DNA from 4 places in the Lysinibacillus sp. COL-1 genome. Region 1 is predicted to be linked to each of the others. Evidence: a T-box and tRNA genes for the amino acid it is inferred to sense, from the RefSeq annotation. Region 1 holds a T-box; the other regions hold tRNA genes.
What was found. The T-box of region 1 lies ahead of serS (serine--tRNA ligase). A T-box ahead of a tRNA ligase gene usually reads a tRNA of that ligase, here a tRNA-Ser.
Positions count from the first base shown of each region.

Region 2: it encodes a tRNA-Ser, which carries the amino acid that the T-box ahead of serS (serine--tRNA ligase) is inferred to sense. The anticodon was not compared.
Region 3: it encodes a tRNA-Ser, which carries the amino acid that the T-box ahead of serS (serine--tRNA ligase) is inferred to sense. The anticodon was not compared.
Region 4: it encodes a tRNA-Ser, which carries the amino acid that the T-box ahead of serS (serine--tRNA ligase) is inferred to sense. The anticodon was not compared.

Region 1 covers NZ_JCAWSJ010000002.1:404,671-412,039, reverse strand. The annotation lists gene AC6BKE_RS02530 (metal-sensitive transcriptional regulator) at 1-277, opposite strand, end outside; gene AC6BKE_RS02525 (cation diffusion facilitator family transporter) at 346-1,293, opposite strand; gene AC6BKE_RS02520 (ArsR/SmtB family transcription factor) at 1,313-1,648, opposite strand; gene tadA (tRNA adenosine(34) deaminase TadA) at 1,883-2,398, shown strand; gene serS (serine--tRNA ligase) at 3,189-4,469, opposite strand; T-box leader at 4,546-4,761, opposite strand; gene pdxT (pyridoxal 5'-phosphate synthase glutaminase subunit PdxT) at 4,811-5,374, opposite strand; gene pdxS (pyridoxal 5'-phosphate synthase lyase subunit PdxS) at 5,376-6,260, opposite strand; gene pdxR (MocR-like pyridoxine biosynthesis transcription factor PdxR) at 6,363-7,369, shown strand, end outside.
Region 2 covers NZ_JCAWSJ010000003.1:557,269-564,637, forward strand. The annotation lists rRNA gene AC6BKE_RS07055 (23S ribosomal RNA) at 1-971, shown strand, start outside; rRNA gene rrf (5S ribosomal RNA) at 1,084-1,199, shown strand; tRNA gene AC6BKE_RS07065 (tRNA-Asn) at 1,216-1,292, shown strand; tRNA gene AC6BKE_RS07070 (tRNA-Ser) at 1,298-1,389, shown strand; tRNA gene AC6BKE_RS07075 (tRNA-Glu) at 1,414-1,488, shown strand; tRNA gene AC6BKE_RS07080 (tRNA-Val) at 1,504-1,579, shown strand; tRNA gene AC6BKE_RS07085 (tRNA-Met) at 1,606-1,680, shown strand; tRNA gene AC6BKE_RS07090 (tRNA-Asp) at 1,684-1,759, shown strand; tRNA gene AC6BKE_RS07095 (tRNA-Phe) at 1,776-1,848, shown strand; tRNA gene AC6BKE_RS07100 (tRNA-Thr) at 1,861-1,936, shown strand; tRNA gene AC6BKE_RS07105 (tRNA-Tyr) at 1,946-2,029, shown strand; tRNA gene AC6BKE_RS07110 (tRNA-Trp) at 2,043-2,116, shown strand; tRNA gene AC6BKE_RS07115 (tRNA-His) at 2,129-2,204, shown strand; tRNA gene AC6BKE_RS07120 (tRNA-His) at 2,240-2,315, shown strand; tRNA gene AC6BKE_RS07125 (tRNA-Gln) at 2,333-2,407, shown strand; tRNA gene AC6BKE_RS07130 (tRNA-Gly) at 2,412-2,486, shown strand; tRNA gene AC6BKE_RS07135 (tRNA-Cys) at 2,495-2,568, shown strand; tRNA gene AC6BKE_RS07140 (tRNA-Leu) at 2,615-2,695, shown strand; gene AC6BKE_RS07145 (GNAT family N-acetyltransferase) at 2,889-3,431, shown strand; gene AC6BKE_RS07150 (phosphotransferase family protein) at 3,449-4,249, shown strand; gene AC6BKE_RS07155 (ABC transporter permease) at 4,399-5,430, shown strand; gene AC6BKE_RS07160 (ABC transporter ATP-binding protein) at 5,433-6,122, shown strand; gene AC6BKE_RS07165 (S-layer homology domain-containing protein) at 6,222-7,307, shown strand; gene AC6BKE_RS07170 (arylamine N-acetyltransferase family protein) at 7,349-7,369, opposite strand, start outside.
Region 3 covers NZ_JCAWSJ010000004.1:3,428,690-3,436,058, reverse strand. The annotation lists rRNA gene rrf (5S ribosomal RNA) at 100-215, shown strand; tRNA gene AC6BKE_RS25180 (tRNA-Val) at 226-301, shown strand; tRNA gene AC6BKE_RS25175 (tRNA-Thr) at 305-380, shown strand; tRNA gene AC6BKE_RS25170 (tRNA-Lys) at 389-464, shown strand; tRNA gene AC6BKE_RS25165 (tRNA-Leu) at 482-566, shown strand; tRNA gene AC6BKE_RS25160 (tRNA-Gly) at 602-676, shown strand; tRNA gene AC6BKE_RS25155 (tRNA-Leu) at 682-770, shown strand; tRNA gene AC6BKE_RS25150 (tRNA-Arg) at 779-855, shown strand; tRNA gene AC6BKE_RS25145 (tRNA-Pro) at 863-939, shown strand; tRNA gene AC6BKE_RS25140 (tRNA-Ala) at 956-1,031, shown strand; tRNA gene AC6BKE_RS25135 (tRNA-Met) at 1,059-1,132, shown strand; tRNA gene AC6BKE_RS25130 (tRNA-Ile) at 1,140-1,216, shown strand; tRNA gene AC6BKE_RS25125 (tRNA-Ser) at 1,232-1,324, shown strand; tRNA gene AC6BKE_RS25120 (tRNA-Met) at 1,378-1,452, shown strand; tRNA gene AC6BKE_RS25115 (tRNA-Asp) at 1,456-1,531, shown strand; tRNA gene AC6BKE_RS25110 (tRNA-Phe) at 1,589-1,664, shown strand; tRNA gene AC6BKE_RS25105 (tRNA-Gly) at 1,670-1,743, shown strand; tRNA gene AC6BKE_RS25100 (tRNA-Ile) at 1,745-1,818, shown strand; tRNA gene AC6BKE_RS25095 (tRNA-Asn) at 1,826-1,902, shown strand; tRNA gene AC6BKE_RS25090 (tRNA-Ser) at 1,912-2,002, shown strand; tRNA gene AC6BKE_RS25085 (tRNA-Glu) at 2,005-2,076, shown strand; gene AC6BKE_RS25080 (diaminopropionate ammonia-lyase) at 2,337-3,539, shown strand; gene AC6BKE_RS25075 (MerR family transcriptional regulator) at 4,384-5,145, shown strand; gene AC6BKE_RS25070 (TraR/DksA C4-type zinc finger protein) at 5,221-5,670, shown strand; gene AC6BKE_RS25065 (dipeptidase) at 5,718-6,644, shown strand; gene AC6BKE_RS25060 (1,4-dihydroxy-2-naphthoate polyprenyltransferase) at 6,658-7,369, opposite strand, start outside.
Region 4 covers NZ_JCAWSJ010000004.1:3,441,016-3,448,384, reverse strand. The annotation lists rRNA gene AC6BKE_RS25325 (16S ribosomal RNA) at 1-1,329, shown strand, start outside; rRNA gene AC6BKE_RS25320 (23S ribosomal RNA) at 1,698-4,625, shown strand; rRNA gene rrf (5S ribosomal RNA) at 4,791-4,906, shown strand; tRNA gene AC6BKE_RS25310 (tRNA-Val) at 4,917-4,992, shown strand; tRNA gene AC6BKE_RS25305 (tRNA-Thr) at 4,996-5,071, shown strand; tRNA gene AC6BKE_RS25300 (tRNA-Lys) at 5,080-5,155, shown strand; tRNA gene AC6BKE_RS25295 (tRNA-Leu) at 5,173-5,257, shown strand; tRNA gene AC6BKE_RS25290 (tRNA-Gly) at 5,293-5,367, shown strand; tRNA gene AC6BKE_RS25285 (tRNA-Leu) at 5,373-5,461, shown strand; tRNA gene AC6BKE_RS25280 (tRNA-Arg) at 5,470-5,546, shown strand; tRNA gene AC6BKE_RS25275 (tRNA-Pro) at 5,554-5,630, shown strand; tRNA gene AC6BKE_RS25270 (tRNA-Ala) at 5,647-5,722, shown strand; tRNA gene AC6BKE_RS25265 (tRNA-Met) at 5,750-5,823, shown strand; tRNA gene AC6BKE_RS25260 (tRNA-Ile) at 5,831-5,907, shown strand; tRNA gene AC6BKE_RS25255 (tRNA-Ser) at 5,923-6,015, shown strand; tRNA gene AC6BKE_RS25250 (tRNA-Met) at 6,069-6,143, shown strand; tRNA gene AC6BKE_RS25245 (tRNA-Asp) at 6,147-6,222, shown strand; tRNA gene AC6BKE_RS25240 (tRNA-Phe) at 6,280-6,355, shown strand; tRNA gene AC6BKE_RS25235 (tRNA-Gly) at 6,361-6,434, shown strand; tRNA gene AC6BKE_RS25230 (tRNA-Ile) at 6,436-6,509, shown strand; tRNA gene AC6BKE_RS25225 (tRNA-Asn) at 6,517-6,593, shown strand; tRNA gene AC6BKE_RS25220 (tRNA-Ser) at 6,603-6,693, shown strand; tRNA gene AC6BKE_RS25215 (tRNA-Glu) at 6,696-6,767, shown strand; gene AC6BKE_RS25210 (VOC family protein) at 6,828-7,244, opposite strand.

The DNA.
Region 1 (7,369 bases):
CGCCCTCTGATAAACGATCTACAACACAACCCTTTAAGTGACCTTCTAATAATATTTTTGCCACACTATTCAATGCGGACTGTGTAGCAGATAGTTGCGTAATAATATCATCACAGTAAACGTCTTTATCAATCATTCCTTTAATGCCGCGAATTTGGCCTTCAATACGATTTAAGCGCGTTGTTAAATCCTTTTTCACACGCTCAGGGTGATGACTTTTTCGACAAGACGTAGCTCCCTCTGTATGACAAACATCATCTTTTACTGTGTCTTCCATTCTACCCCTCCTATCTCAACTTCATAATACTATACCCAAGAAGGGTATGCAAACGATAAAAATTTTTTCTATTCATGATGATGCTCATGATCATTTTTAAATTGGCATAAAATTGTATTTTCATGTTGATGTGATGCCGTTTCTAATTGAATGGTTACATGCTTAATACCCTTATGCTCAAGATTATGTTCAATTTTTCGTAGAATATGCTCACCATCAGCTATTTTTAACTGTTCATTGACAACCGCATGACAGGACAATGCATTCGTTCCACTAGTAATTGTCCAGATGTGTAGATCATGGATACTTTTTATTCCATCCGTCTGTTCTATTAGTTGAATAATCTCCTGAACATCTACATTTGAAGGTGTTCCTTCCATTAAGACATGGATTGAAGCCTTTGTGACATAGTAGCCACTTCTTACTACTAATAAAGCAACAATTACGCTCGCAAGTGGATCTGCCCAGCCCCAGCCAAAAAACATAATTAATAAAGCCGCAACAATTGCCCCTACAGACCCTAGCATATCGCTAAGTACATGTAAAAAAGCGCCACGCATATTTAAATTATCTTTTGTGTCACTGCCACGCAGCATAATCCAAGCCACTAAAATATTAATGAACAAACCAATCGTACTAATAATAAGCATTCCTGAAGTAGCTACTTCAGGCGGATTGGCAAAGCGTTTAAACGCTTCATAGAAAATAAATAATGCTATCCCTATTAATGTAATACCATTTAATACAGCAGCTAAAATTTCAAATCGTTTATAACCATACGTTTTACTATAGCTAGCCGCCTTTTCTCCAAACATAAAGGCTAACATCGCAATACCTAAAGAGATAGAGTCACTTAACATATGACCTGCGTCTGATAAAAGAGCTAAGCTATTCGTTAAAAAACCACCAATTGCCTCTACTATCATATAGCCTGTAATAATAATAAACGACAGTAATAACACCTTTTTATTTGCACCATGTGTATGATCATGACCGTGATCGTGTTGATGTCCCATTTGTATTCCTCCATTTCATTTAATTATGTGTCGCATGCTCAATAGCTTGCTTCAATAAATTCATAATGTGATCGTCATCCTTAGAATAATACAAGGTTGTTCCCTCTCTTCGAAATTTCACTAAGCGTAAATTTTTTAAAAAACGTAATTGATGAGAAACAGTCGATTGGCCTAAATCTAAAATTTCAGCAATGTCGTTGACTGAATGTTCATCTGTACATAGTAAGTTTAAAATGCGAATTCGAGTCGGATCACTCAATGCCTTAAAGGTTTGAGATACTACAAATAATGTCTCTTCATCTAAATGCTGAATTGCAATTTTTTGTGTTTTTGAACTTTTTAATGTTTCATCCATAAAAGTTTACCCCATTCTTAAATATTTATATATGAGCATGTGTTCATGTATAAATATATAGGGTTATTTTAGGAATGTCAATAATCAACTATACCGAAGCCTAGTTGCATTCAGATTTAGCTTTGTGCTTACACAAAGCGTTCCTTTCTGATTCCTTGACACCCGCTGAAAGAAAGTTAAAAGTAGCAATTACCAATTAAGCAGGATAAACTACTTTATAAGGAGAGATTTTTAGTGGATATTTTTGAAACAGATCGTCAATTTATGAAACAAGCATTAGAAGAAGCCAAAAAAGCAGCTATACTTGGGGAAGTGCCTATAGGTGCTGTACTTGTTTATAATGGGGAAATTATTGCAAAAGCTCATAATTTACGAGAAACAACACAAAATGCAACAACACATGCTGAGCTAATGGTTATTCAAGAGGCTTGTAAAAAAATCGGCAGCTGGCGTCTCGAAAAAACAACACTCTATGTTACGCTTGAACCTTGCCCAATGTGCGCAGGTGCAATTTTGCAATCTCGTGTACCACGTGTTGTCTATGGTGCAAGAGATATCAAAGCAGGCTGTGTAGATTCACTCTATCGTTTATTAAACGATGCACGCTTTAACCATGAATGTGAAGTATCTGAAGGAATCTTAGCAGATGAATGTGGACAAATCTTAACCGATTTTTTTAAAGCTTTACGAGAGCGTAAAAAAGCTGAGAAAAAAGCACGTATAGCTTCGGAAAATGAGACTATCAATTAAAGAAGGTGCCTCCTAATGAGACACCTTCTTTTTTATCCTCAGAGTAATAGCAATATATATGAACTGTGTCGTAGCAGCAACAGCATCTTCATAGGTAATGAACATTAAGGTTAAATAGTTAATCGTCTGAAAACACATTCACCTTCGATATAACTTTGCTTGTAAAGATACATCTGGTGGTCAATGAGTAACGTTCCACCATTAGCTTCCTGTAACTGTCCTTTTCTTTCTTCATTTACTTAGTATAGCATCCACTTTCATTATGAAGAACTTGTGCTATAAAATCTTTCTCTGTTCTAGTTCCCCTGTTAATAAAATCGAAGCATTTTTCTTTGCGCTAAGACTGGCCTTTTCAAGTTGAGACTTCATTTCAGTGTTAGTCGTAATGAAACTTTCTAGACGATAAGCCGTATGATTATCTCAAGATAGTTTATGTCCCAGGAAATTATCTAAGTATTTTAATTGCTTACTTTCATAAAAATGCTTTGAGAATTCAATTACCTCCATAGCTTTCCATTGCTCCATAATGGGATAAGTTTAGCGATAAATAATTAAAACCATCTAATGTTGTAAGCTGTTGCCCATAGGTTAAAACGGATTTCCCTGATTGCATGACTTCAAAAACGGTACTTGTTTCAGGTGTTAAGCCACTTTCTAATTAATATATTTAAATTTGCTAGATTATAAAAAATTACAAAACCTTTCATGGGAGATTTCAATTTTGGAAAAGCAAAAAAGCTATTTTAGATTCTCCCCTAAAGGATGGTCTAAAATAGCCTTTATTTGTTTTTTATTTTGGTGCGATTACGTCTTTACCACCCATATAAGGTCTTAAAACTTCAGGAATCACTACGCTTCCATCAGCTTGTTGATAGTTTTCCAGGATAGCCGCAACTGTACGACCAATGGCAAGACCTGAACCATTTAATGTGTGAACATACTCTGGTTTTGCATTTGGTTCACGACGGAAGCGGATATTTGCACGTCGTGCTTGGAAATCCTCAAAGTTAGAACAAGAAGAAATTTCACGGTACATGTTTTGTGCTGGAATCCACACTTCTAAATCATATTTCTTCGCTGCAGTAAAGCCTAAATCGGCTGTACACATTTTTAGTTTACGATATGGTAATCCTAATAATTGCAGTACTCTTTCAGCATGACCTGTTAATAGCTCTAACTGTTCGTATGATTCCTCTGGTTTTACAAAACGAACTAGTTCTACTTTATTGAATTGGTGTTGACGGATTAAACCACGTGTATCACGTCCTGCAGAACCTGCCTCTGAGCGGAAGCATGCACTGTACGCAGCAAAACCTTGTGGTAAAGCCTCAGCTGGTAATATTTCATCACGATAGAAGTTCGTTACTGGAACCTCTGCTGTTGGAATCATGAAATAATCAGTTTCTTCTAATTTGAATACATCTTCCTCGAATTTTGGAAGCTGTCCAGTACCTGTTAAGCTATCACGATTTACAATGACAGGTGGTAGCATTTCCTCATAGCCATGCTCTTCTGCATGTAAATCCATCATGAACGTCATTAATGCACGTTCTAAACGAGCTCCAAGACCACGGTAGAATAAGAAACGGCTACCTGTTACTTTTGCGCCACGTTCAAAATCCACAATTTTCAAATCTGTCGCTAGATCCCAGTGTGCTTTAATATCAAAATCAAATGCTGGAATTTCACCCCAAGTATATTCCTCAACATTGTCGTCCTCTGTTGTGCCTACTGGTACAGATTCATGAGGAATGTTTGGTAAACGCATCATCATATCTTTAAAGCGCTCTTCTACATCATTTAATTGATTGTCTAATTCTTTAATTTCATCGCCTACCTGACGCATACGAGCAATGACTTCATCTGCGTTTTCCTTATTGCGCTTCATAAGTGAAATTTGTTCAGATACTTTATTACGTTCTGCTTTTAATTCTTCCGTTTTAGCAATTAATTCACGACGCTTTGCATCTAAGCCTTCAAAGTCATCTAAGTTACCTAAATCTTCATTACGTGTTAATAGCATTTCTTTAATTTCCGCGAAATTATCGCGTACACGTTTAATATCTAACATATTCATACCTCCAATAGTTTCTTTAATGATGGGAAATTGTTGCATCAAAATAAACACAAAAAAGCCCTCATCCCTGGAAAGGGACGAGAGCTACCCGCGTTGCCACCCTAATTGACTAGGCGTATGCCTAATCCACTTATTTTATAACGGCATTTCAGCCGGCTACAGCCTACTTCACTCACTTCGACTGTGCAACTCCAGGACGGATTCACAAGTGCTTTTATCAGCTTCCACCAACCGCTGACTCTCTAAAAAAAACGTGCTTGCTACTACTTCCCATCATCGTGTTCAATTATTTAAATTTTAACCATACTGTACTATATGAAAACAAATTTTGCAAGTCATACCATAGAGGAGACAAAATATTCAAGAATTCGCTTATCTGCTGTTAATTCAGGATGAAACGAACAACCTAATAAATGACCATCTTGCGCCAAAATTATTTTTCCGTCATGCTGAGCGAGAACATCAACATCTTTACCTACCGCTTCAATATGAGGTGCACGAATAAAAACTGCTGGAATACGTGCACCTATTTTAGGAATATCCAGTTGAACTTCGAAGCTATCTATCTGACGTCCAAATGAATTTCTTGCTACCGTCACATCCATAACTGCTAAATGCGGTTCGTCATCCACTAATTGATTGGCTAATAAAATTAATCCTGCGCATGTCCCAAATACCGGTAAACCTTGCTGTGCAAGTTCACGGATTGGCTCTAGTAGGTCAAAACGGTCCAGCAATTTTCGCATTGTCGTACTTTCCCCACCAGGTAGTACAAGTCCATCGAGATTCACTAAATCCTTCTTCTGTTTTACTAAAATCGCTTCACAATCAAGCCCTTCTAACATTTGGACATGCTCACGGACTGCTCCTTGTAATGCTAAAACACCAATTCGTTTCATTTTACCAGCCTCGCTCTTGCATACGCTCGTTTTGCCCAAGCTGTGCAATATCAATACCCTTCATTGGTACACCGAGCTCTTTAGATATTTCAGCAATTAGCTTATAGTCTTTATAGTGGGTAGTCGCCTCCACAATAGCACGTGCAAATTTTTCTGGATTTTCGGATTTGAAAATACCAGAGCCCACGAAAACGCCATCAGCTCCAAGCTCCATCATTAATGCAGCATCGGCTGGCGTAGCAACACCACCTGCCGCAAAATTTACTACTGGTAAACGACCAAGACGTTTAATTTCTCTTAATAATTCGAAAGGAGCCCCCAGTAATTTTGCCTCCGTCATTAATTCATCTTCTGTCATACCCACTACTTTACGTACCTGAGCATTTACTTTGCGAATATGTCGAACTGCCTCCACTATATTCCCTGTTCCTGGTTCACCTTTTGTTCGTAGCATTGACGCGCCTTCTCCGATACGACGGGCTGCTTCACCTAAATCACGACAGCCGCACACAAACGGTACTGTGTAATCACTTTTTAATAAATGGTATTCTTCATCTGCTGGTGTTAAAACTTCACTTTCATCAATATAATCAACCCCCATTGCCTCTAAAACGCGTGCTTCAACGATATGCCCTATACGTGCCTTTGCCATAACAGGAATGGTTACAGCCGCCATTACTTCCTCCACAATACGAGGATCAGCCATACGTGCAACGCCACCTGCCTTACGAATATCTGAAGGTACCCTTTCTAATGCCATAACGGCTACAGCGCCTGCTGCTTCTGCTATTTTTGCTTGCTCTGCATTAATGACGTCCATAATAACGCCGCCCTTTTGCATTTCTGCCATTCCACGTTTTACTAACTCTGTACCTGTTTGTTTCATTTTCTAACCTCCACCTTTATGATGAAGTTTAGTATAATAGAAATTGACCATATAAAAATATCCAGTTTTTAAAATAATCATAAGGTCAGGAGGTTATACAACATGGATATGCTTTTATTTCAGCTTGAAAGAGATAGTAATAAACCGCTTTATGATCAGCTTTATAACGGTATTAAGGATGCTATTATTTCCAAGAAAATAATGGTAGGAGAAAAATTACCGTCAAAAAGAAAATTATCCGATTTTTTAAATATTTCTCAAACAACAATTGAAATTGCTTATGCACAGCTATTAGCTGAAGGTTATATTATGTCTAAATCACGGGTTGGCTACTTTGTTGAAGAAATAGATGAACTACCCTACATTCAGCAAGACAATGTAACCTCCGTCAATGAGCATCCTAAGAAAAAAACATACAAAATTGATTTTAATCCTGGTTCTATTGATATCGATGCCTTTCCGTTTCAAACATGGAGAAAGTATGCGAAAGAGCTTTTTGACGATACCTCAAAAGAATTATTATTAACAGGTGAACCTCAAGGTGAACTTTCTTTACGTACAGAGATTGCAAATTATCTATATCAATCACGCGGTGTTGTCTGTCATCCAAAGCAAATCGTAATTGGCTCTGGTACTGAACAGCTTCTGCCTATGATCCTACGTCTTTTTAACGACGATACCTGCTTTGCCCTAGAAAACCCAGGGTACCCAGCCGTGCATCGTATGTTTTCGCAGCATAAGCGAAAAGTCTATCCGATTGCAGTGGATGAAGAGGGAATTATTATTCATGAGCTTGAAAAAACGAGCGCTAATGTCGTTTATATTACACCCTCACACCAATTTCCTACCGGTGCGGTATTATCTGCCACTAGACGGGCACAAGCTTTAAACTGGGCTGCTCAGAGCTCCTCACGTTATATTATTGAAGATGATTATGATTCGGAATTTCGTTATGCTGGAAAACCAATTCCTGCACTACATGCCTTAGATCGAAATGATACAGTGATTTACATGAGTACTTTTACAAAGTCATTAATGCCATCCTTGCGAGTAGCTTATTTTGTACTTCCACCTAAACTACTTGCCACATATAACGATGTCTTTAATTA
Region 2 (7,369 bases), on a different contig from region 1:
GGTAGCGAAATTCCTTGTCGGGTAAGTTCCGACCCGCACGAAAGGCGTAACGATCTGGGCACTGTCTCAACGAGAGACTCGGTGAAATTATAGTACCTGTGAAGATGCAGGTTACCCGCGACAGGACGGAAAGACCCCGTGGAGCTTTACTGTAGCCTGATATTGAATTTTGGTACAACTTGTACAGGATAGGTAGGAGCCAGAGATCTCGGAGCGCCAGCTTCGAAGGAGGCGTCGGTGGGATACTACCCTGGTTGTATTGAAATTCTAACCCATGCCCCTTAGCGGGGCAGGAGACAGTGTCAGGCGGACAGTTTGACTGGGGCGGTCGCCTCCTAAAAGGTAACGGAGGCGCCCAAAGGTTCCCTCAGAATGGTTGGAAATCATTCGTAGAGTGTAAAGGCACAAGGGAGCTTGACTGCGAGACCTACAAGTCGAGCAGGGTCGAAAGACGGGCTTAGTGATCCGGTGGTTCCGCATGGAAGGGCCATCGCTCAACGGATAAAAGCTACCCCGGGGATAACAGGCTTATCTCCCCCAAGAGTCCACATCGACGGGGAGGTTTGGCACCTCGATGTCGGCTCATCGCATCCTGGGGCTGTAGTCGGTCCCAAGGGTTGGGCTGTTCGCCCATTAAAGCGGTACGCGAGCTGGGTTCAGAACGTCGTGAGACAGTTCGGTCCCTATCCGTCGTGGGCGTAGGAAATTTGAGAGGAGCTGTCCTTAGTACGAGAGGACCGGGATGGACACACCGCTGGTGTACCAGTTGTCTTGCCAAAGGCATCGCTGGGTAGCTATGTGTGGACGGGATAAGTGCTGAAAGCATCTAAGCATGAAGCCCCCCTCAAGATGAGATTTCCCATTACGCAAGTAAGTAAGATCCCTCAAAGACGATGAGGTAGATAGGTTCGAGGTGGAAGTGTGGTGACACATGGAGCTGACGAATACTAATCGATCGAGGACTTAACCAAAATGTTTGAACCATTCAATGTACGTTTATCCAGTTTTGAAAGAATAAAAAATATTATAATATACTTGTAATTTTGATAAAATATGTTATAATAAGTATTGTCTTTCAAATAGTCTAGTGATGATGGCAAAGAGGTCACACCCGTTCCCATACCGAACACGGAAGTTAAGCTCTTTAGCGCCGATGGTAGTTGGGGGCTTCCCCCTGTGAGAGTAGGACGTCGCTAGGCTATATACTAAAATTATTCCGAAGTAGCTCAGTTGGTAGTAGCACCTGACTGTTAATCAGGTTGTCGCAGGTTCGAGTCCTGCCTTCGGAGCCATTCTTGGAGAGTTGTCCGAGTGGCCGAAGGAGCACGATTGGAAATCGTGTAGGCGGTTAACACTGTCTCAAGGGTTCAAATCCCTTACTCTCCGCCAGCACTTTGATTTATTCCAAAAGTTGGCCCCTTGGTCAAGTGGTTAAGACACCGCCCTTTCACGGCGGTAACACGGGTTCGAATCCCGTAGGGGTCACCATTTAAATACCCAGATGGAGGATTAGCTCAGCTGGGAGAGCATCTGCCTTACAAGCAGAGGGTCGGCGGTTCGAGCCCGTCATCCTCCACCATTATTTTTACAATAGTATATGATTATCGCGGGGTGGAGCAGTGGTAGCTCGTCGGGCTCATAACCCGAAGGTCGTTGGTTCAAATCCGGCCCCCGCAACCAAATGGTCCCGTGGTGTAGCGGTTAACATGCCTGCCTGTCACGCAGGAGATCGCCGGTTCGATCCCGGTCGGGACCGCCATTTATTTTAATAACAAGGGTCAGTAGCTCAGTTGGTAGAGCATTAGATTGAAGCTCTAAGTGTCGGCGGTTCGATTCCGTCCTGACCCATCATGTTTTTTTGCCGGTGTAGCTCAGTTGGTAGAGCAACTGACTTGTAATCAGTAGGTCGTGGGTTCGACTCCTATCGCCGGCACCATGTATTCCCGGAGGGGTAGCGAAGTGGCTAAACGCGGCGGACTGTAAATCCGCTCCTTAGGGTTCGGCGGTTCGAATCCGTCCCCCTCCACCAGTTTTATTATTATAGGGGCATAGTTCAACGGTAGAATAGAGGTCTCCAAAACCTTTGGTGTGGGTTCGATTCCTACTGCCCCTGCCAATTAATTTTATGGCGATTGTGGCGAAGTGGTTAACGCACCGGATTGTGGTTCCGGCATTCGTGGGTTCGATTCCCATCAGTCGCCCCATTTAAAGTAAAATTAATAAAAATTATAATATAATGGCGATTGTGGCGAAGTGGTTAACGCACCGGATTGTGGTTCCGGCACTCGTGGGTTCGATTCCCATCAGTCGCCCCATTTATATAATTATCTTTTGGGGTATAGCCAAGCGGTAAGGCAACGGATTTTGATTCCGTCATGCCCTGGTTCGAATCCAGGTACCCCAGCCATTTTGCGGAAGTAGTTCAGTGGTAGAACACCACCTTGCCAAGGTGGGGGTCGCGAGTTCGAACCTCGTCTTCCGCTCCAACTTCGATGGCGGCATAGCCAAGTGGTAAGGCACAGGTCTGCAACACCTTTATCACCGGTTCAAATCCGGTTGCCGCCTCCATATTTTAACTCTAATCGGTGTATCCGATTTTTTTTATCTCCATTATGCCGGTGTGGCGGAATTGGCAGACGCGCACGACTCAAAATCGTGTTCCTTTGGAGTGTCGGTTCGACCCCGACCACCGGTATCCTAGACAGTATGTTAAAACTGTCTATAGAAACGTTTCTTACTTAGTGTAAGAAGCGTTTTTTTATTTGTCATCAATAATAATATTGCATTCTAAACCTCGCGTGAATGATTAAAATTTTTTATGCCAAAAGAGGATATAAATACATACATACATATTGAATAAACAGTAAATACGAAGGTAGGTGTGGAACATGATTATAAGGGAAGCAAAATTGTCGGATGCTAAAGGCATAGCAAAAGTTCATGTAGATAGTTGGAAGAATACTTATAAAAATATTCTTCCTACCGAGTATTTAGAAAAATTGTCTTATGAGCAAAGAACAGAATTATGGGTAAGGAACATCTCTAAAGTTGATCATTATGTCTTTGTTGCAGAAAACAATAATGGGGAAATTATTGGATTTACTGATGGTGGTAAGAGAGCTGAAAATGAAATTGAAGGGTCTGGGGATTTAACATCAATCTACATTTTAGACCCATTTCAGGGTCAAGGAATAGGCAGTAAACTAGTCAATAAATTGTTTACTAAGTTGAAAGCATTAGGCTATGAAAAAATATTTGTTGAGGTTTTAGAGGGTAATCAGTCGAAGCGTTTTTATGAGAGATTGGGTGCTAGATTAGAAAAAACGGAAAAGATTAATATAGGAAATAAAGACTTAGACTTATTAATTTATGTGTGGAGTAATATAGATCCTGTTCTTTATCAAACTAGAGGAAAAAGAAAGGCTGATTAAAATAAGTAGCATTGGTGGTGAAAATTTTGCATCCCATACAACGAAATGAAATACCTAAAGACATAATTGAGTATGTTGGAGGAGTTATCCATATTTATTTTCCAAGACAAGGACATACATCGGATGTAGGAATTCTTAATTCTAAAAGAGGAATATTCGTTTTAAAAAGAACAAAAGGAAAACAATTTTGTTCCTGGTTAACGAAAGAAGCAACTGTCCTTAAACATTTATCAAAATCTACATTACCAGTTCCAACGTTGCATTATTTTATTGAACAACCATTAGAAAATCAGTCATGGGCTTTAATGGCATATTTAGAAGGAGACACCGTTAGAAGTGCACTAGAAAATGAGATTAAAGAGGAAAACAGACATGAAATAATATTTAACTTTGGAAAGATCCTTTCTGCCATTCATTCAACCCGATGTCCACAAGAGTTAGTAAAAGACACACCATGGATAGACGATATGTTGGGACAAGCTGAGTTTAATTTGAAAAATTTTAAAGTAGATGGCACTCCAAAATTATTAGATAAATTGAAAAGGAAAAAACCAAAAATCATTCAGCAAACATTTATACACGGTGATTTCACAATTGACAATGTTCTTGTACAGAATAGAAAAATTTCAGGAGTTATCGATTGGAGTGCTGGAGCATTAGGTGATCCACGATATGATGTTGCTCTGGCGGTACGCCCTAAACCACATGTATTTGAAACAGAACAAGACGAACAGATATTCTATGAAGGGTACGGCGTTAAGTTAATAGACCAAAATGAATACAATTACTTTAAAAATGGATTATATGAATTTTTTTAAATTAAAAATATTTTAAACCGTTCTATAGGATAAAAACTTCCTTTATAGATCGGTTTTTTATTTTCCCGTTCATTTTTAATGATTAGTTCATGCTCTGTTCATGTAAACATTTTAAGCTATGAGTAATCAAAGAAATGGAGGGGTTAGTAATGAATCTTGCGTGGAAAGAGATAAAGAAGAATAAAGTACGGTTTTTAATCTTGGGCTCCATTATCTTCCTAGTTAGTTTTTTAACGTTTATTATTTCGGGTTTGGCAAATGGTCTATCGCAGGATAATGCAGCTTTAATTAAAGATTTACCGAATGGGCAAATTTACATGGCTGAAGATGCAGAGGGGACGTTTAATCTTTCGAGAATTGATAGCGACCTTCAACAGGAAGTCATGGGGAAAGAGAAAGAAGCAGTAGCTTTTTCGATTCAAATGGGCTTTTTAAATGATCAAGACGATAAACAGCAGAGTGTTGCCTTTGTTACATCTACCGAGTCCAGATTGTTTCAAAATGTGCATCAAGGGGAGGTACTGTTAGATAGCTCGTTACAGGATAAAGGAATCAAAGTCGGAGATACATTAAAGAATAATCAATACAATGGTGAGTTCATCGTTAAAGGCTTTGTGGAGCAAAAGAAATATAGCCACGCACCTGTCGCTTACATTAGTGAAGAGGCCTATCACGAGATGTATCGTGTAAATGACAAACAGTTAATTTATGTACCAAATAGCGAGCCAAAAGAGTTTAAAGGGCTACAAGCATACAACAATAAAGAATTTCTCAATACAATTCCCAGCTATAGTGCGGAACAGCTATCTTTAAATATGATTATATGGTTCTTAGTTGTCATTAGTGGCATGTTATTCGCCATTTTCTTCTATATGATGAATGTGCAAAAAATTGGTTTGTATGGCATCTTAAAAGCAATTGGTTTAAAAACAAGTAAGTTGTTTAAAATGATCTGGACACAGATGGCTATTATTACAATGATCTCACTTGTCATATCCATTAGCCTTAGCCAGTTATTTAATGTTGTTGCACCTAAGGGAATGCCCTTCACCTTAGCAATTGGCACTACAACACAGTTATCCATAGTGTTTCTTATCATTGGCTTTATCGGAGCTACATTGTCGGGTCTACAAATTAAAAAAATTGAACCGTTACAAGCCATACAACAAGGGGAGGCATAATCATGACATTGTTTACAATTGATGAAGTGCGAAAAACGTTTAAAAATGGTGAAGTGGAGGAGGAAATTTTAAAAGGTATCAATCTTTCGTTAAAAGAGGGGGAGATTACTGCATTGGTAGGTGCGTCTGGTTCAGGGAAAAGTACACTGTTAACGATAGCTGCGGGACTACAGCCAGCAACAGATGGGCAAGTGTTTTTCGAAGAACAAAATCTTACAACGATGAGCACTGAGCAGGTACGGAAATTACGTGCAAGTAAATTTGGCTTTGTCTTTCAGTTTGCGCATCTCGTACCATTTCTGACAGTGGAGGAGCAGCTGCTGTTAATGCTAGATGTTGCTGAGTCTCGGTTAAAGAAGCACGAACAGCAGCATGAAGTGAATCATCTACTACAATTAGTTGGAATGGCTCATCGTAAAACGGCTTATCCTTCCTCCTTATCAGGTGGAGAAAAGCAGCGTGTAGCAATCGCACGTGCCATCATTCATCAACCAAAAGTATTGTTTGCTGATGAACCAACAGCTAGTTTAGACTCCCAGCGTTCTAAAGAAATTATGCTGTTGCTAAGAGAATTAACGAAAACATTAAAGATTACAACATTAATGGTGACACATGATGAAGAAATGCTCGCCTATGCTGATCGTATTATTAAAATGAGCGATGGGCTTGTGTTACCAAATGCTATGTACTAATTGGAAATACCACAATCATATCTTTTATGGTTGTGGTATTTTCATATGAAGAGTAAAAATTGACTTAGATGGGTAAAGAATTGAAGGAGGAGGGATAATGTGAAGAACCTATTGAAAATTATATGTTCAATCCTGATAACTGTTTGTCTATTACCTAAGGAAGTACGGGCAGCAAGCTTTAAAGATTTAACTGATGAGACATTATCAACAGAAATTGATTATTTAGTAGAGCAGGATATTGTGAGGGGGTATTCAAATACTCTGTTCAAGCCGAACGAAAAAGTTACGAAAGCACAGGTTGCTGTGATGTTAACTCGTGCTCTAGGATTAAATACAATCAATATAAAAAATCCTAATTTTCAGGATGTAACGACTGCGCATAAGTATTATAAAGAAATTGCTGCGGTACAAAATGCGGGCATTTTTAATGCAGTCGATAAATTCCATCCAGATGCAATGATTACAAGAGGACAAATGGCTATTGTACTGCACAGAGCCTTTCAATTAAAGGGCTCAGATCCTTATTATTTTTCGGATGTAACGGAGCAGACACCAGGCTATAAAGAGATTTTAACATTGGCTCATAATCATTTAATAAGAGGTTATGAGGATGGAGCATTTAAACCAAATGAGCCTGTTACACGTGCTCACTTTTCAGCATTTTTGGCACGAGCGATGACTCTGACTAAGCCTGATTTGCTAAAAGATCCTGCTTTTGTTTATACGTATGCTCATTATTCTTTAAGTGATAATCAACGCTATACGTTAAACTATCAATATGACCATCATGACGGTAAAAATGATGTATGGACAGTCCAAAATGTAAGTACAGCACAAACATTTCCTAATGAACTGTTATATGGACATGACCGTATATATGGTCAAGCTATTGCTAGTGATGCTACCACACATTATGATTTGTATTTGGAACTACCACTTAGAATAGGTGTCATTTTACATGAGGATGACGAGGGAGTGACGTCTGGTGTACGAGTGACAGTTAAAACGACTAACGGTACTGTGCGAGCTGGTGAGGTTCAATATACAGGTGTCGTGATACTTGAAGAAAGATCCATCTATAGTGATGTGGTGAAAATTTATTATTTTGTAGATGGAATTGGTTTAGTGAAAGAGCTACACAATGACATTGTTGTGTTAGAGTTATTAAATCGTACAATGAAATAAATTGAAAGCAAGCCTCTTTTTGAAGTGGGCTTGCTTTGTTGTTAGTTTTGTAATGTAATATG
Region 3 (7,369 bases), on a different contig from region 1:
CAATAATTCTTGTCTTGAAGGACAGGTAAACAACTTCAAAACAAGATACATAAAGAAACTTCTGCTAAGAACGCAGAAGCCAGCACATCCATGTGCAAGTCTAGTGATGATGGCAAAGAGGTCACACCCGTTCCCATACCGAACACGGAAGTTAAGCTCTTTAGCGCCGATGGTAGTTGGGGGCTTCCCCCTGTGAGAGTAGGACGTCGCTAGGCATAATACCCAGGAGGATTAGCTCAGCTGGGAGAGCATCTGCCTTACAAGCAGAGGGTCGGCGGTTCGAGCCCGTCATCCTCCACCATATGCCGGTTTAGCTCAGCAGGTAGAGCAACTGACTTGTAATCAGTAGGTCGTGGGTTCGATTCCTATAGCCGGCACCATTTTTTTAGAGCCATTAGCTCAGTTGGTAGAGCATCTGACTTTTAATCAGAGGGTCGAAGGTTCGAGTCCTTCATGGCTCACCATTTTTAAATAATAATAAGCGGGTGTGGCGGAATTGGCAGACGCACTAGACTTAGGATCTAGCGCCGCAAGGCGTGGGGGTTCGACTCCCTTCACCCGCACCATTATTTCATTGCCAGATAAAAAAACTTATGCACATGCGGAAGTAGTTCAGTGGTAGAACACCACCTTGCCAAGGTGGGGGTCGCGAGTTCGAACCTCGTCTTCCGCTCCAAATGTGCCGGGGTGGCGGAACTGGCAGACGCACAGGACTTAAAATCCTGCGGTAGGTGACTACCGTACCGGTTCGATTCCGGTCCTCGGCACCATTTTTAATGCGCCCGTAGCTCAATTGGATAGAGCGTCTGACTACGGATCAGAAGGTTATGGGTTCGACTCCTGTCGGGCGCGCCAAAAAGAACGGGAAGTAGCTCAGCTTGGTAGAGCACTTGGTTTGGGACCAAGGGGTCGCAGGTTCGAATCCTGTCTTCCCGACCATTTCCAAAGAAATTATGGGGCCTTAGCTCAGCTGGGAGAGCGCCTGCCTTGCACGCAGGAGGTCAGCGGTTCGATCCCGCTAGGCTCCACCATAATAAATTAACCAGTATAAAGATCCTGGCGGCGTAGCTCAGCTGGCTAGAGCGTACGGTTCATACCCGTAAGGTCGGGGGTTCGATCCCCTCTGCCGCCATCTTAAAGGACCTTTAGCTCAGTTGGTTAGAGCAGACGGCTCATAACCGTCCGGTCGCAGGTTCGAGTCCTGCAAGGTCCACCATTTATATATTGCAACGGAGGTATACCCAAGTCTGGCTGAAGGGATCGGTCTTGAAAACCGACAGGCGGGTAACACCGCGCGGGGGTTCGAATCCCTCTACCTCCTCCAGTTTTAAATCTTTATAAATGGTGCTTTAAAAACTCGAAACCGTATAAAATTATCGCGGGGTGGAGCAGTGGTAGCTCGTCGGGCTCATAACCCGAAGGTCGTTGGTTCAAATCCGGCCCCCGCAACCAAATGGTCCCGTGGTGTAGCGGTTAACATGCCTGCCTGTCACGCAGGAGATCGCCGGTTCGATCCCGGTCGGGACCGCCATTATTTTCATAAGAAGATATGAAAAGCAAAAGAAAATAAGCTTAGCATGGACGAAATGGGTCAGTAGCTCAGTTGGTAGAGCATTAGATTGAAGCTCTAAGTGTCGGCGGTTCGATTCCGTCCTGACCCACCATTTATGCGGGTGTAGTTTAATGGTAAAACCTCAGCCTTCCAAGCTGATGTCGTGGGTTCGATTCCCATCACCCGCTCCAAGGGCCTATAGCTCAGCTGGTTAGAGCGCACGCCTGATAAGCGTGAGGTCGATGGTTCGAGTCCATTTAGGCCCATTATTATTCCGAAGTAGCTCAGTTGGTAGTAGCACCTGACTGTTAATCAGGTTGTCGCAGGTTCGAGTCCTGCCTTCGGAGCCATTTTTATGTGGGGAAGTACTCAAGAGGCTGAAGAGGCGCCCCTGCTAAGGGTGTAGGTCGGGTAACCGGCGCGAGGGTTCAAATCCCTCCTTCTCCGCCATTGGCCCGTTGGTCAAGTGGTTAAGACACCGCCCTTTCACGGCGGTAACACGGGTTCGAATCCCGTACGGGTCATACTAAGTGCAGTAGATGAATTACATCTACTGCACTTTTTAATTGATTTGATAACATAGTTACTATAAAAATGAAGCCTTCACAGAACATCGAATCTGTGAAGGCTTGTTAATTATATAGGAAGTTAAGAAATTTTTCTCCCTTTTCCGTAGGGGATCATAAACGCATAACAAGGAACTTAGACAAATGTAAGTTCTGTATTGTATAATTTTGTATTTTGAAGCTAGATGGACTAAGCTAATGATAAAGGAGGGATAGGAATGAATGAAAAATTAAAGTGGGTGCACAATCAGCTGGATAAAGCAAATGACGGAACAGCTTTACTGCCATATTTTACATTGGAACAAGTAAAGAAAGTGGGGCAATTTCTACGTACATATGAGCAATTTGAAAAGACACCTCTCCATCATCTTGATTCACTTGCTTCATGGATGGGTGTAGAAAAAATTTTGGTAAAAGACGAATCCTATCGATTTGGCTTAAACGCATTTAAAGTATTAGGCGGAGTTTATGCAATTGCGCAGTATGTTGCCAATAGACTCCAGAAAAATATAGAGGAACTATCGTTTGAACAATTAAAATCATCAGAAGTAAAAGCGCAGATAGGTAATTTAACCTTTATTTCAACAACAGATGGTAACCATGGTCGTGGTGTGGCATGGGCGGCTCGTGAACTGGGGTATCAAGCGCGAATATATATGCCAGCTGGCAGTGCCGATGAACGTTTACAGCATATTAAAAAAGAAGGAGCCTATGCTGAAATAACGACAATGAATTATGATGAAACCGTGCGTTATTCCTCGCAGCTAGCACAAGAAAATGGCTGGGTCCTGATTCAGGATACGATGTGGGATGGCTACGAAGAAATACCATTATGGATTATGCAAGGCTACACAACACTTGTACATGAAATCGTTGAACAGATGCAGCAAGCTCCGACACATGTATTTTTACAAGCTGGTGTTGGGTCATTTGCAGGGGCAGTAGTAGCTTTTTTACAACAATATTATGAGCAGGATATTACATTTGTGTTAGTTGAGCCACATGTTGCTAATTGTTATTATGAGAGCTTTAAGGCAGGTACTGAGCAATATGTAACTGTTGGTGGAGAGATGAAAACCATAATGGCGGGCCTTGCTTGCGGTGAACCTAATCCACAGGCTTGGCAACTTTTAAAAGCCCATATAAAAATAAGCATCTCCTGTGGGGAAGAAATAGCAGCAACAGGAATGCGCGTTCTTGCAAATCCATTGGCTTCAGACTCACGTATTATAGCAGGAGAATCAGGAGCGGCTCCGTTTGGTTGCTTTTATGAATTAATGACTAATGAACACTACAAAGATTTAATACTCGACCTACAGCTAGACGAACATGCGAGGGTGTTGTTTATTAATACAGAGGGCGACACAGATAAAAAGAATTATCATCACATAGTGTGGCATGGGAAATATGCGAATCAATGAACAGTAAGATAGCTGGATCATTTTTAAACTACCAAAACAATGCAGAAGAAACGAACTATTGCGAAATAAGAGTATCTCGCGATAGTTTATTTTTTCCTTGCTTATTTTACGATTGTAAAAGACCTTATTAGTGAATAGTAATATGGGCAATTTTAAAAGCACCATAATCATCTATTGTAACAGTATAGGTCTTATAGCAATCATAGAATTGATAATTTTCTTGTGCATCATAAAAATCACACGTTTCGTTCATATCCACATAGTATTGACCATTTGAAAATTGTACATCTTATACCCCATTGTTTTAAATAGAAGTAATATGTAATTTCATTACTATATTTCTCTAATTTTTGATAAGCTGAACTGCCAAGTGCAAGCATATCAGCAATCCAATAAAAATCACCCTCATTGAGTGCCATCTCATAATACAAACGGAATGCTTACACGAATTGACCAGCTAGTATAGCGTCTGCTTCGTTAGTGGATTCTGTTTCAATAATAGATAGTTGACTGTTTTCATAAACATTCGCAACAGCACGAACTTCATTTGCTGAAAGTGGCTTAGCAATCCATCCAAATTGGTCAAGCATACTGTAAAGAGGGATGGAGAAGGCAAAGTTAGTACTTGTTTTGTATGACTCTTATGGTGACAATTTGGGCACTTCATCCTATCACGTTCCTGTGAAATATTTATTATTCATATCGGTGTATAAAAACTCAGATTATAGATTTTTATGGAATTATATATTCTGAAAGGATGATTATAGTTCGATTAATATTTTTTATTTTGTCTTGACCTTAACGTTGCGTCAAAGTTTACAGTAGCATTAGAGGAGGTGAGCACATGGAATATTCCATTCAGGAGCTTTCTCAATTGTCGGGTGTTAGCACGAGAACATTGCGTTATTATGATGAAATTGGGTTGCTGAAGCCAGCCAGAACAAATGAGGCAGGGTATCGATTCTATGGCCAATTGGAGGTCGATATGCTACAGCAGATTTTATTTTATCGTGCATTAGATATGAAACTTGCGACGATTCAAGCGATTATTAAGGCGCCAAATTTTCAACATGCAGAGGCGCTAAAAACACATAGAGCAGCTTTGCTTCAACGCCAGGAACAGCTTGTAACAATCTTACAGACGGTAGAAAAAACAATACAATCCATTGAGGGGGAACAACCGATGTCCAATGAAGAAAAATTTAAAGGTTTTAAAGAAAGGTTAATCGAATATAATGAAAAGCAATACGGACAAGAAATTCGTGCGAAATATGGAGAAGGCACAGTGGATGCTTCGAATGCTAAGCTTATGAATATGACAGAGCAACAATATCAGGCGATGCAAGAGCTAGAACAGCAAATGTTTGAGCGGTTAGCAGAGGCTATGGAGCTCGGGAATCCTACAAGTGACATTGCGATGGAAGTGGCAGAATTGCATAAACGCTGGCTAAGCTTTACATGGAATGAATATTCTCAAGAGGCCCATGCAGGACTTGCACAAATGTATATAGCTGACGAACGATTTACGGCTTATTATGATGAGCGAGGTGCAAAGGGAACTGCACAATTTTTACACGATGCAATCATAGCTTACACGAGTAAATAAATAGGTCTTCCTTATGCTGACATGTTTTAGAAATCGTAAATTAGGAAAAAATGAAGGCATGAGGAGGAGATTTTTTTGGATCAACAAATAATGCAACAATTAAAAAGACAACTAGAGCAAGAATTGCAAGAAATTGAACGACGATTAGAGGAATCAGAGCGTCCCCAAGCGACAGAGCTATCTAATTATGATAATCATCCTGCTGATAATGCGAGTGATTTAACGGATCAGCTAACAGAAATGGCTATGGATGAGCATCTTGGCGACAATGCGGAGGAAATTAAAAAAACTCTTCAAGCAATGGCAGACGGAACCTATGGTAAATGTGTGGTCTGTGGTGAAGACATTCCATTAGGACGTTTAGAGGCTATGCCGCAAGCTCTGACATGCGTGGAGCATGCAGAACAGAAAGAAGAAAATTTACGACCGGTGGAAGAAGATGTACTATCTTCAACACCAAGATCTGATGATTTTATTGAACTTGAGGAATTTGGCTCTTCCGATACACCGCAAGATAAAATTTAGTAAGTTTTTCCTCGTGAAAGCAGTATAATAGCTGTAGAGGTGAGGATATGAAGATTATTGATTTACATTGTGATGCGCTTTTAAAATTAACAACTCTTGAAACGGCAAATTTTGCAGAGGATGAGCGTCTTCATACCAATCAAAAAAGACTGCAATTAGGGCAAATAGAGGCTCAAGTATTCGCCATCTTTATTGACCCAGAAATCCCACAAAATCTGCAATTTCTTGAGGTCATGCGCCAAATTGAAGCATTTCATACCCATGTTTTACAAACAGAGGGCATGGTGCATATAACAGATTGGGTGCAGTTAGACCGAATAGCTCCACATGAGATAGGAGCTATTTTAAGCTTAGAGGGCTGCAATGCCATTGGTGATGATTTAGCAAAACTGACAGCCGTACTAGATGCTGGTGTAAAATTAGTAGGCTTAACATGGAATGAAGAAAATGCTGTTGCACATGGAGCTGAACAGGATGCAAGTTTAGGATTGAAGCCGTTTGGTCAAGAAGTTATACAATTACTAAATGAGCGAGATATTATTATTGATGTCTCTCATCTGAATGAACAAAGCTTTTGGGACGTGTTGCCTTTAGCGAAGCATATTCTTGCAAGTCATAGTAATGCACGTACACTATGTGACCACCCACGTAATTTAACGGATGCCCAAGCAAAGGCGCTTGTAGAACATGGGGGACATATCCATGTAGTTTACTTCCCACCCTTCATTGGTAAAGATGCAACACTAGAACATTTAGTGGATCATGTGGAGCATTTAGCAAAATTAGTAGGTGTCGAGCACATAGGGTTAGGTTCAGATTTCGATGGGATTGATAGGACTGTCAAAGGCTTAGCGCATGCAGGAGAAGCACAAAATTTAGTAGAGGCACTACGCTCACGTTTTTCAGCCGAAGAAGTGCATGGTATCGCAAGTCAAAATTTCAGACGTTATATAAAAAAAGCAGCAACCCGTTAAGGCTGCCGCATTTTTAATAAAAGAAATAATAAATTAATAAACCGATTCCTAATAGGAAGCCGAAGAATGTATTCGTTTGTGCTGTATATTTCATCGCAGGCATTACTTCTTTAGCTTCTTTTTTGTCTCGGAAAATTTGAATAGCACGTAATGGTTTTGGAATACTTAGGAAAATAATTAATGCCCAAAAAGTAATGCCATCAACTGCTACAAGGGCGATTACCCATAAATACGAGACGATAAAAAAGCCAGATAACACAGAAATCGCATTATCGCGTCCTACTAAAATAGCCAATGTTTTTCGTCCACCTTCTGTATCGCCAACAATATCACGGATATTGTTCGATAACATAATAGCACCGACTAAAATCATGCTTGGCACAGACAGCAATACAGCATCGAGTGTCACTGTAAGCGTTTGAATATAGAAGGCGATTAACACAATGCCCATGCCCATTACTGCCCCAGAAACAATTTCTCCAAATGGGGAATAGGCGATTGGATAAGGTCCACCTGTATATAAGAAACCAATAAGCATACAAACAAGCCCTACAGCTGCTAACCACCAAGATGTTGAGGCACATATGTAAATGCCAAGAAGCATAGCAATGGCATAGAAGCTTAACGCAATCAACATAATTGTTTTCGGCTGTACACCATGACGGACAATCGTTCCGCCAATTCCCACAGAATGCTCGTTATCTAATCCTAATTTGTAATCATAA
Region 4 (7,369 bases), on a different contig from region 1:
TGTCGCTATAGGATGGGCCCGCGGCGCATTAGCTAGTTGGTGAGGTAACGGCTCACCAAGGCGACGATGCGTAGCCGACCTGAGAGGGTGATCGGCCACACTGGGACTGAGACACGGCCCAGACTCCTACGGGAGGCAGCAGTAGGGAATCTTCCACAATGGGCGAAAGCCTGATGGAGCAACGCCGCGTGAGTGAAGAAGGATTTCGGTTCGTAAAACTCTGTTGTAAGGGAAGAACAAGTACAGTAGTAACTGGCTGTACCTTGACGGTACCTTATTAGAAAGCCACGGCTAACTACGTGCCAGCAGCCGCGGTAATACGTAGGTGGCAAGCGTTGTCCGGAATTATTGGGCGTAAAGCGCGCGCAGGTGGTTTCTTAAGTCTGATGTGAAAGCCCACGGCTCAACCGTGGAGGGTCATTGGAAACTGGGAGACTTGAGTGCAGAAGAGGATAGTGGAATTCCAAGTGTAGCGGTGAAATGCGTAGAGATTTGGAGGAACACCAGTGGCGAAGGCGACTATCTGGTCTGTAACTGACACTGAGGCGCGAAAGCGTGGGGAGCAAACAGGATTAGATACCCTGGTAGTCCACGCCGTAAACGATGAGTGCTAAGTGTTAGGGGGTTTCCGCCCCTTAGTGCTGCAGCTAACGCATTAAGCACTCCGCCTGGGGAGTACGGTCGCAAGACTGAAACTCAAAGGAATTGACGGGGGCCCGCACAAGCGGTGGAGCATGTGGTTTAATTCGAAGCAACGCGAAGAACCTTACCAGGTCTTGACATCCCGTTGACCACTGTAGAGATATAGTTTCCCCTTCGGGGGCAACGGTGACAGGTGGTGCATGGTTGTCGTCAGCTCGTGTCGTGAGATGTTGGGTTAAGTCCCGCAACGAGCGCAACCCTTGATCTTAGTTGCCATCATTTAGTTGGGCACTCTAAGGTGACTGCCGGTGACAAACCGGAGGAAGGTGGGGATGACGTCAAATCATCATGCCCCTTATGACCTGGGCTACACACGTGCTACAATGGACGATACAAACGGTTGCCAACTCGCGAGAGGGAGCTAATCCGATAAAGTCGTTCTCAGTTCGGATTGTAGGCTGCAACTCGCCTACATGAAGCCGGAATCGCTAGTAATCGCGGATCAGCATGCCGCGGTGAATACGTTCCCGGGCCTTGTACACACCGCCCGTCACACCACGAGAGTTTGTAACACCCGAAGTCGGTGAGGTAACCTTTTGGAGCCAGCCGCCGAAGGTGGGATAGATGATTGGGGTGAAGTCGTAACAAGGTAGCCGTATCGGAAGGTGCGGCTGGATCACCTCCTTTCTAAGGATTATTTCGGAATACAAACCTAGGGTTTGTAAGATTACGTTTTGCGTTCAGTTTTGAAGGTTCATTCTTCTTGAATGAATTACTTCTAATTATGTGCTCCTGTCGCTACGCTTTCGTCGCAAAGCTGCGAGATGTAGAAGCAGGCAGTAGCTTTGTTCTTTGAAAACTGGATAAAACGACATTGAAATTGTAACAAACACATTTATTTTTTAAGTTTTTTATAGGCTTAATAACATTAAAAGGGTTTCAAGACACGAGCAGTTCTAGGAAGCAATCGAGTGAATGAAGGAGCGTACTTGAGTACGTGACTGATTGAACGAGTGAAGCTGACAACGAAATGTGATGTGTATTGAAAGCCGTTAGGTTAAGTTATTAAGGGCGCACGGCGAATGCCTTGGCACTAGGAGCCGAAGAAGGACGGCACTAACACCGATATGCTTCGGGGAGCTGTAAGTGAGCTTTGATCCGGAGATTTCCGAATGGGGGAACCCACTACGTTTAATCGCGTAGTATCTTGACGTGAATACATAGCGTCTTGAAGGCAGACCCAGGGAACTGAAACATCTAAGTACCTGGAGGAAGAGAAAGAAAAATCGATTCCCTGAGTAGCGGCGAGCGAAACGGGAAGAGCCCAAACCAAGAGGCTTGCCTCTTGGGGTTGTAGGACACTCAATACGGAGTTACAAAAGAGCGAGTTAGATGAAGCGACTTGGAAAGGTCCGCCAGAGCAGGTAAAAGCCCTGTAGTCGAAAGTTCGTTCTCTCCTGAGTGGATCCTGAGTACGGCGGAACACGTGAAATTCCGTCGGAATCCGGGAGGACCATCTCCCAAGGCTAAATACTACCTAGTGACCGATAGTGAACCAGTACCGTGAGGGAAAGGTGAAAAGCACCCCGGAAGGGGAGTGAAAGAGATCCTGAAACCGTGTGCCTACAAGTAGTTAGAGCCCGTTAATGGGTGATAGCGTGCCTTTTGTAGAATGAACCGGCGAGTTACGATTACGTGCGAGGTTAAGCTTTAGAAGGCGGAGCCGCAGCGAAAGCGAGTCTGAATAGGGCGAAATAGTACGTGGTCGTAGACCCGAAACCAGGTGATCTACCCATGTCCAGGGTGAAGGTAAGGTAACACTTACTGGAGGCCCGAACCCACGCACGTTGAAAAGTGCGGGGATGAGGTGTGGGTAGCGGAGAAATTCCAATCGAACTTGGAGATAGCTGGTTCTCTCCGAAATAGCTTTAGGGCTAGCCTCGTGATGAGAATACTGGAGGTAGAGCACTGTTTGGACTAGGGGGCCATCCCGGTTTACCGAATTCAGACAAACTCCGAATGCCAGATATTTATACACGGGAGTCAGACTGCGAGTGATAAGATCCGTAGTCAAAAGGGAAACAGCCCAGACCACCAGCTAAGGTCCCAAAGTAATCGTTAAGTGGAAAAGGATGTGGCGTTGCACAGACAACCAGGATGTTGGCTTAGAAGCAGCCATCATTTAAAGAGTGCGTAATAGCTCACTGGTCGAGTGACGCTGCGCCGAAAATGTATCGGGGCTAAACGATTCACCGAAGCTGTGGATTGACATCTACGATGTCAGTGGTAGGAGAGCGTTCTAAGTGCGTTGAAGTCAGACCGGAAGGACTGGTGGAGCGCTTAGAAGTGAGAATGCCGGTATGAGTAGCGAAAGACGGGTGAGAATCCCGTCCACCGTATGACTAAGGTTTCCTGAGGAAGGCTCGTCCGCTCAGGGTTAGTCGGGACCTAAGCCGAGGCCGATAGGCGTAGGCGATGGACAACAGGTTGATATTCCTGTACCACCTCCTCACCGTTTGAGAAATGGGGGGACGCAGTAGGATAGGGTAAGCGCGCTGTTGGTTATGCGCGTCCAAGCAGTAAGGCGTGTGTGTAGGCAAATCCGCACACTGTAACGTTGAGCTGTGATGGCGAGTCCGTATGGACGAAGTTCCTGATTTCACACTGCCAAGAAAAGCCTCTATCGAGGTGAGAGGTGCCCGTACCGCAAACCGACACAGGTAGTCGAGGAGAGAATCCTAAGGTGTGCGAGAGAACTCTCGTTAAGGAACTCGGCAAAATGACCCCGTAACTTCGGGAGAAGGGGTGCTCTTGAGCGTGCAAGCGCATGAGAGCCGCAGTGAATAGGCCCAGGCGACTGTTTAGCAAAAACACAGGTCTCTGCAAAACCGTAAGGTGACGTATAGGGGCTGACGCCTGCCCGGTGCTGGAAGGTTAAGAGGAGTGGTTAGCGCAAGCGAAGCTGCGAATTGAAGCCCCAGTAAACGGCGGCCGTAACTATAACGGTCCTAAGGTAGCGAAATTCCTTGTCGGGTAAGTTCCGACCCGCACGAAAGGCGTAACGATCTGGGCACTGTCTCAACGAGAGACTCGGTGAAATTATAGTACCTGTGAAGATGCAGGTTACCCGCGACAGGACGGAAAGACCCCGTGGAGCTTTACTGTAGCCTGATATTGAATTTTGGTACAACTTGTACAGGATAGGTAGGAGCCAGAGATCTCGGAGCGCCAGCTTCGAAGGAGGCGTCGGTGGGATACTACCCTGGTTGTATTGAAATTCTAACCCATGCCCCTTAGCGGGGCAGGAGACAGTGTCAGGCGGACAGTTTGACTGGGGCGGTCGCCTCCTAAAAGGTAACGGAGGCGCCCAAAGGTTCCCTCAGAATGGTTGGAAATCATTCGTAGAGTGTAAAGGCACAAGGGAGCTTGACTGCGAGACCTACAAGTCGAGCAGGGTCGAAAGACGGGCTTAGTGATCCGGTGGTTCCGCATGGAAGGGCCATCGCTCAACGGATAAAAGCTACCCCGGGGATAACAGGCTTATCTCCCCCAAGAGTCCACATCGACGGGGAGGTTTGGCACCTCGATGTCGGCTCATCGCATCCTGGGGCTGTAGTCGGTCCCAAGGGTTGGGCTGTTCGCCCATTAAAGCGGTACGCGAGCTGGGTTCAGAACGTCGTGAGACAGTTCGGTCCCTATCCGTCGTGGGCGTAGGAAATTTGAGAGGAGCTGTCCTTAGTACGAGAGGACCGGGATGGACACACCGCTGGTGTACCAGTTGTCTTGCCAAAGGCATCGCTGGGTAGCTATGTGTGGACGGGATAAGTGCTGAAAGCATCTAAGCATGAAGCCCCCCTCAAGATGAGATTTCCCATTACGCAAGTAAGTAAGATCCCTCAAAGACGATGAGGTAGATAGGTTCGAGGTGGAAGTGTGGTGACACATGGAGCTGACGAATACTAATCGATCGAGGACTTAACCAAAATGTTTGAACCATTCAATGAACCGTTTATCCAGTTTTGAAAGAACAACTCTTTCAAAAAAGAGAGCTTCAAGACACCATTTATTTTGAAGCTGATATAAAGGAACTTCTGCTAAGAACGCAACATCCATGTTGCAACGCAGAAGCCAGCACATCCATGTGCAAGTCTAGTGATGATGGCAAAGAGGTCACACCCGTTCCCATACCGAACACGGAAGTTAAGCTCTTTAGCGCCGATGGTAGTTGGGGGCTTCCCCCTGTGAGAGTAGGACGTCGCTAGGCATAATACCCAGGAGGATTAGCTCAGCTGGGAGAGCATCTGCCTTACAAGCAGAGGGTCGGCGGTTCGAGCCCGTCATCCTCCACCATATGCCGGTTTAGCTCAGCAGGTAGAGCAACTGACTTGTAATCAGTAGGTCGTGGGTTCGATTCCTATAGCCGGCACCATTTTTTTAGAGCCATTAGCTCAGTTGGTAGAGCATCTGACTTTTAATCAGAGGGTCGAAGGTTCGAGTCCTTCATGGCTCACCATTTTTAAATAATAATAAGCGGGTGTGGCGGAATTGGCAGACGCACTAGACTTAGGATCTAGCGCCGCAAGGCGTGGGGGTTCGACTCCCTTCACCCGCACCATTATTTCATTGCCAGATAAAAAAACTTATGCACATGCGGAAGTAGTTCAGTGGTAGAACACCACCTTGCCAAGGTGGGGGTCGCGAGTTCGAACCTCGTCTTCCGCTCCAAATGTGCCGGGGTGGCGGAACTGGCAGACGCACAGGACTTAAAATCCTGCGGTAGGTGACTACCGTACCGGTTCGATTCCGGTCCTCGGCACCATTTTTAATGCGCCCGTAGCTCAATTGGATAGAGCGTCTGACTACGGATCAGAAGGTTATGGGTTCGACTCCTGTCGGGCGCGCCAAAAAGAACGGGAAGTAGCTCAGCTTGGTAGAGCACTTGGTTTGGGACCAAGGGGTCGCAGGTTCGAATCCTGTCTTCCCGACCATTTCCAAAGAAATTATGGGGCCTTAGCTCAGCTGGGAGAGCGCCTGCCTTGCACGCAGGAGGTCAGCGGTTCGATCCCGCTAGGCTCCACCATAATAAATTAACCAGTATAAAGATCCTGGCGGCGTAGCTCAGCTGGCTAGAGCGTACGGTTCATACCCGTAAGGTCGGGGGTTCGATCCCCTCTGCCGCCATCTTAAAGGACCTTTAGCTCAGTTGGTTAGAGCAGACGGCTCATAACCGTCCGGTCGCAGGTTCGAGTCCTGCAAGGTCCACCATTTATATATTGCAACGGAGGTATACCCAAGTCTGGCTGAAGGGATCGGTCTTGAAAACCGACAGGCGGGTAACACCGCGCGGGGGTTCGAATCCCTCTACCTCCTCCAGTTTTAAATCTTTATAAATGGTGCTTTAAAAACTCGAAACCGTATAAAATTATCGCGGGGTGGAGCAGTGGTAGCTCGTCGGGCTCATAACCCGAAGGTCGTTGGTTCAAATCCGGCCCCCGCAACCAAATGGTCCCGTGGTGTAGCGGTTAACATGCCTGCCTGTCACGCAGGAGATCGCCGGTTCGATCCCGGTCGGGACCGCCATTATTTTCATAAGAAGATATGAAAAGCAAAAGAAAATAAGCTTAGCATGGACGAAATGGGTCAGTAGCTCAGTTGGTAGAGCATTAGATTGAAGCTCTAAGTGTCGGCGGTTCGATTCCGTCCTGACCCACCATTTATGCGGGTGTAGTTTAATGGTAAAACCTCAGCCTTCCAAGCTGATGTCGTGGGTTCGATTCCCATCACCCGCTCCAAGGGCCTATAGCTCAGCTGGTTAGAGCGCACGCCTGATAAGCGTGAGGTCGATGGTTCGAGTCCATTTAGGCCCATTATTATTCCGAAGTAGCTCAGTTGGTAGTAGCACCTGACTGTTAATCAGGTTGTCGCAGGTTCGAGTCCTGCCTTCGGAGCCATTTTTATGTGGGGAAGTACTCAAGAGGCTGAAGAGGCGCCCCTGCTAAGGGTGTAGGTCGGGTAACCGGCGCGAGGGTTCAAATCCCTCCTTCTCCGCCATTGGCCCGTTGGTCAAGTGGTTAAGACACCGCCCTTTCACGGCGGTAACACGGGTTCGAATCCCGTACGGGTCATACTAAAAAACAGTAGATGCACACGCATCTACTGTTTTTTCATATTCATAGATATAAATATTACTCTTGATTCAATGCATTTTCATCCATATAAACTACTTCCCAGATATGCCCATCTACATCCTGAAATCCCCAGCCATACATAAACCCATGATCTTGGGGTTCACTATAAGATTTACCACCGGAGGCCAGTGCCTTATTTACTAATTGATCTACTTGCTCTCGATTTTCAGCAGATAGACATAAAATTGCTTCTGCAGACGTAGCAGTATTTGTAATTTCCTTCTTACTAAACCCTTTGAATCGTTCTTCCACCATCATTAATGCGAAGATATTTTCACTAATAATCATTGAGGCTGTAGTCTCATCGCTAAATTGTTGATTGAACTCAAAGCCTAGTTCCTTAAAGAAGTTGATGGATTTGTTTAGATCTTTCACTGGTAAATTGATAAAAATATTTTTCGATTGAAAAGCCATTTATTTTCACCTCCAAATCGACAGTAGCATAGAGCATAAAGCCATGTCAATTTCAGCAATAGATGGATATTCTTTGATTGGATCGATGATGATGCATTTGAAAATGGCAGTTGTTTAAGCTATTC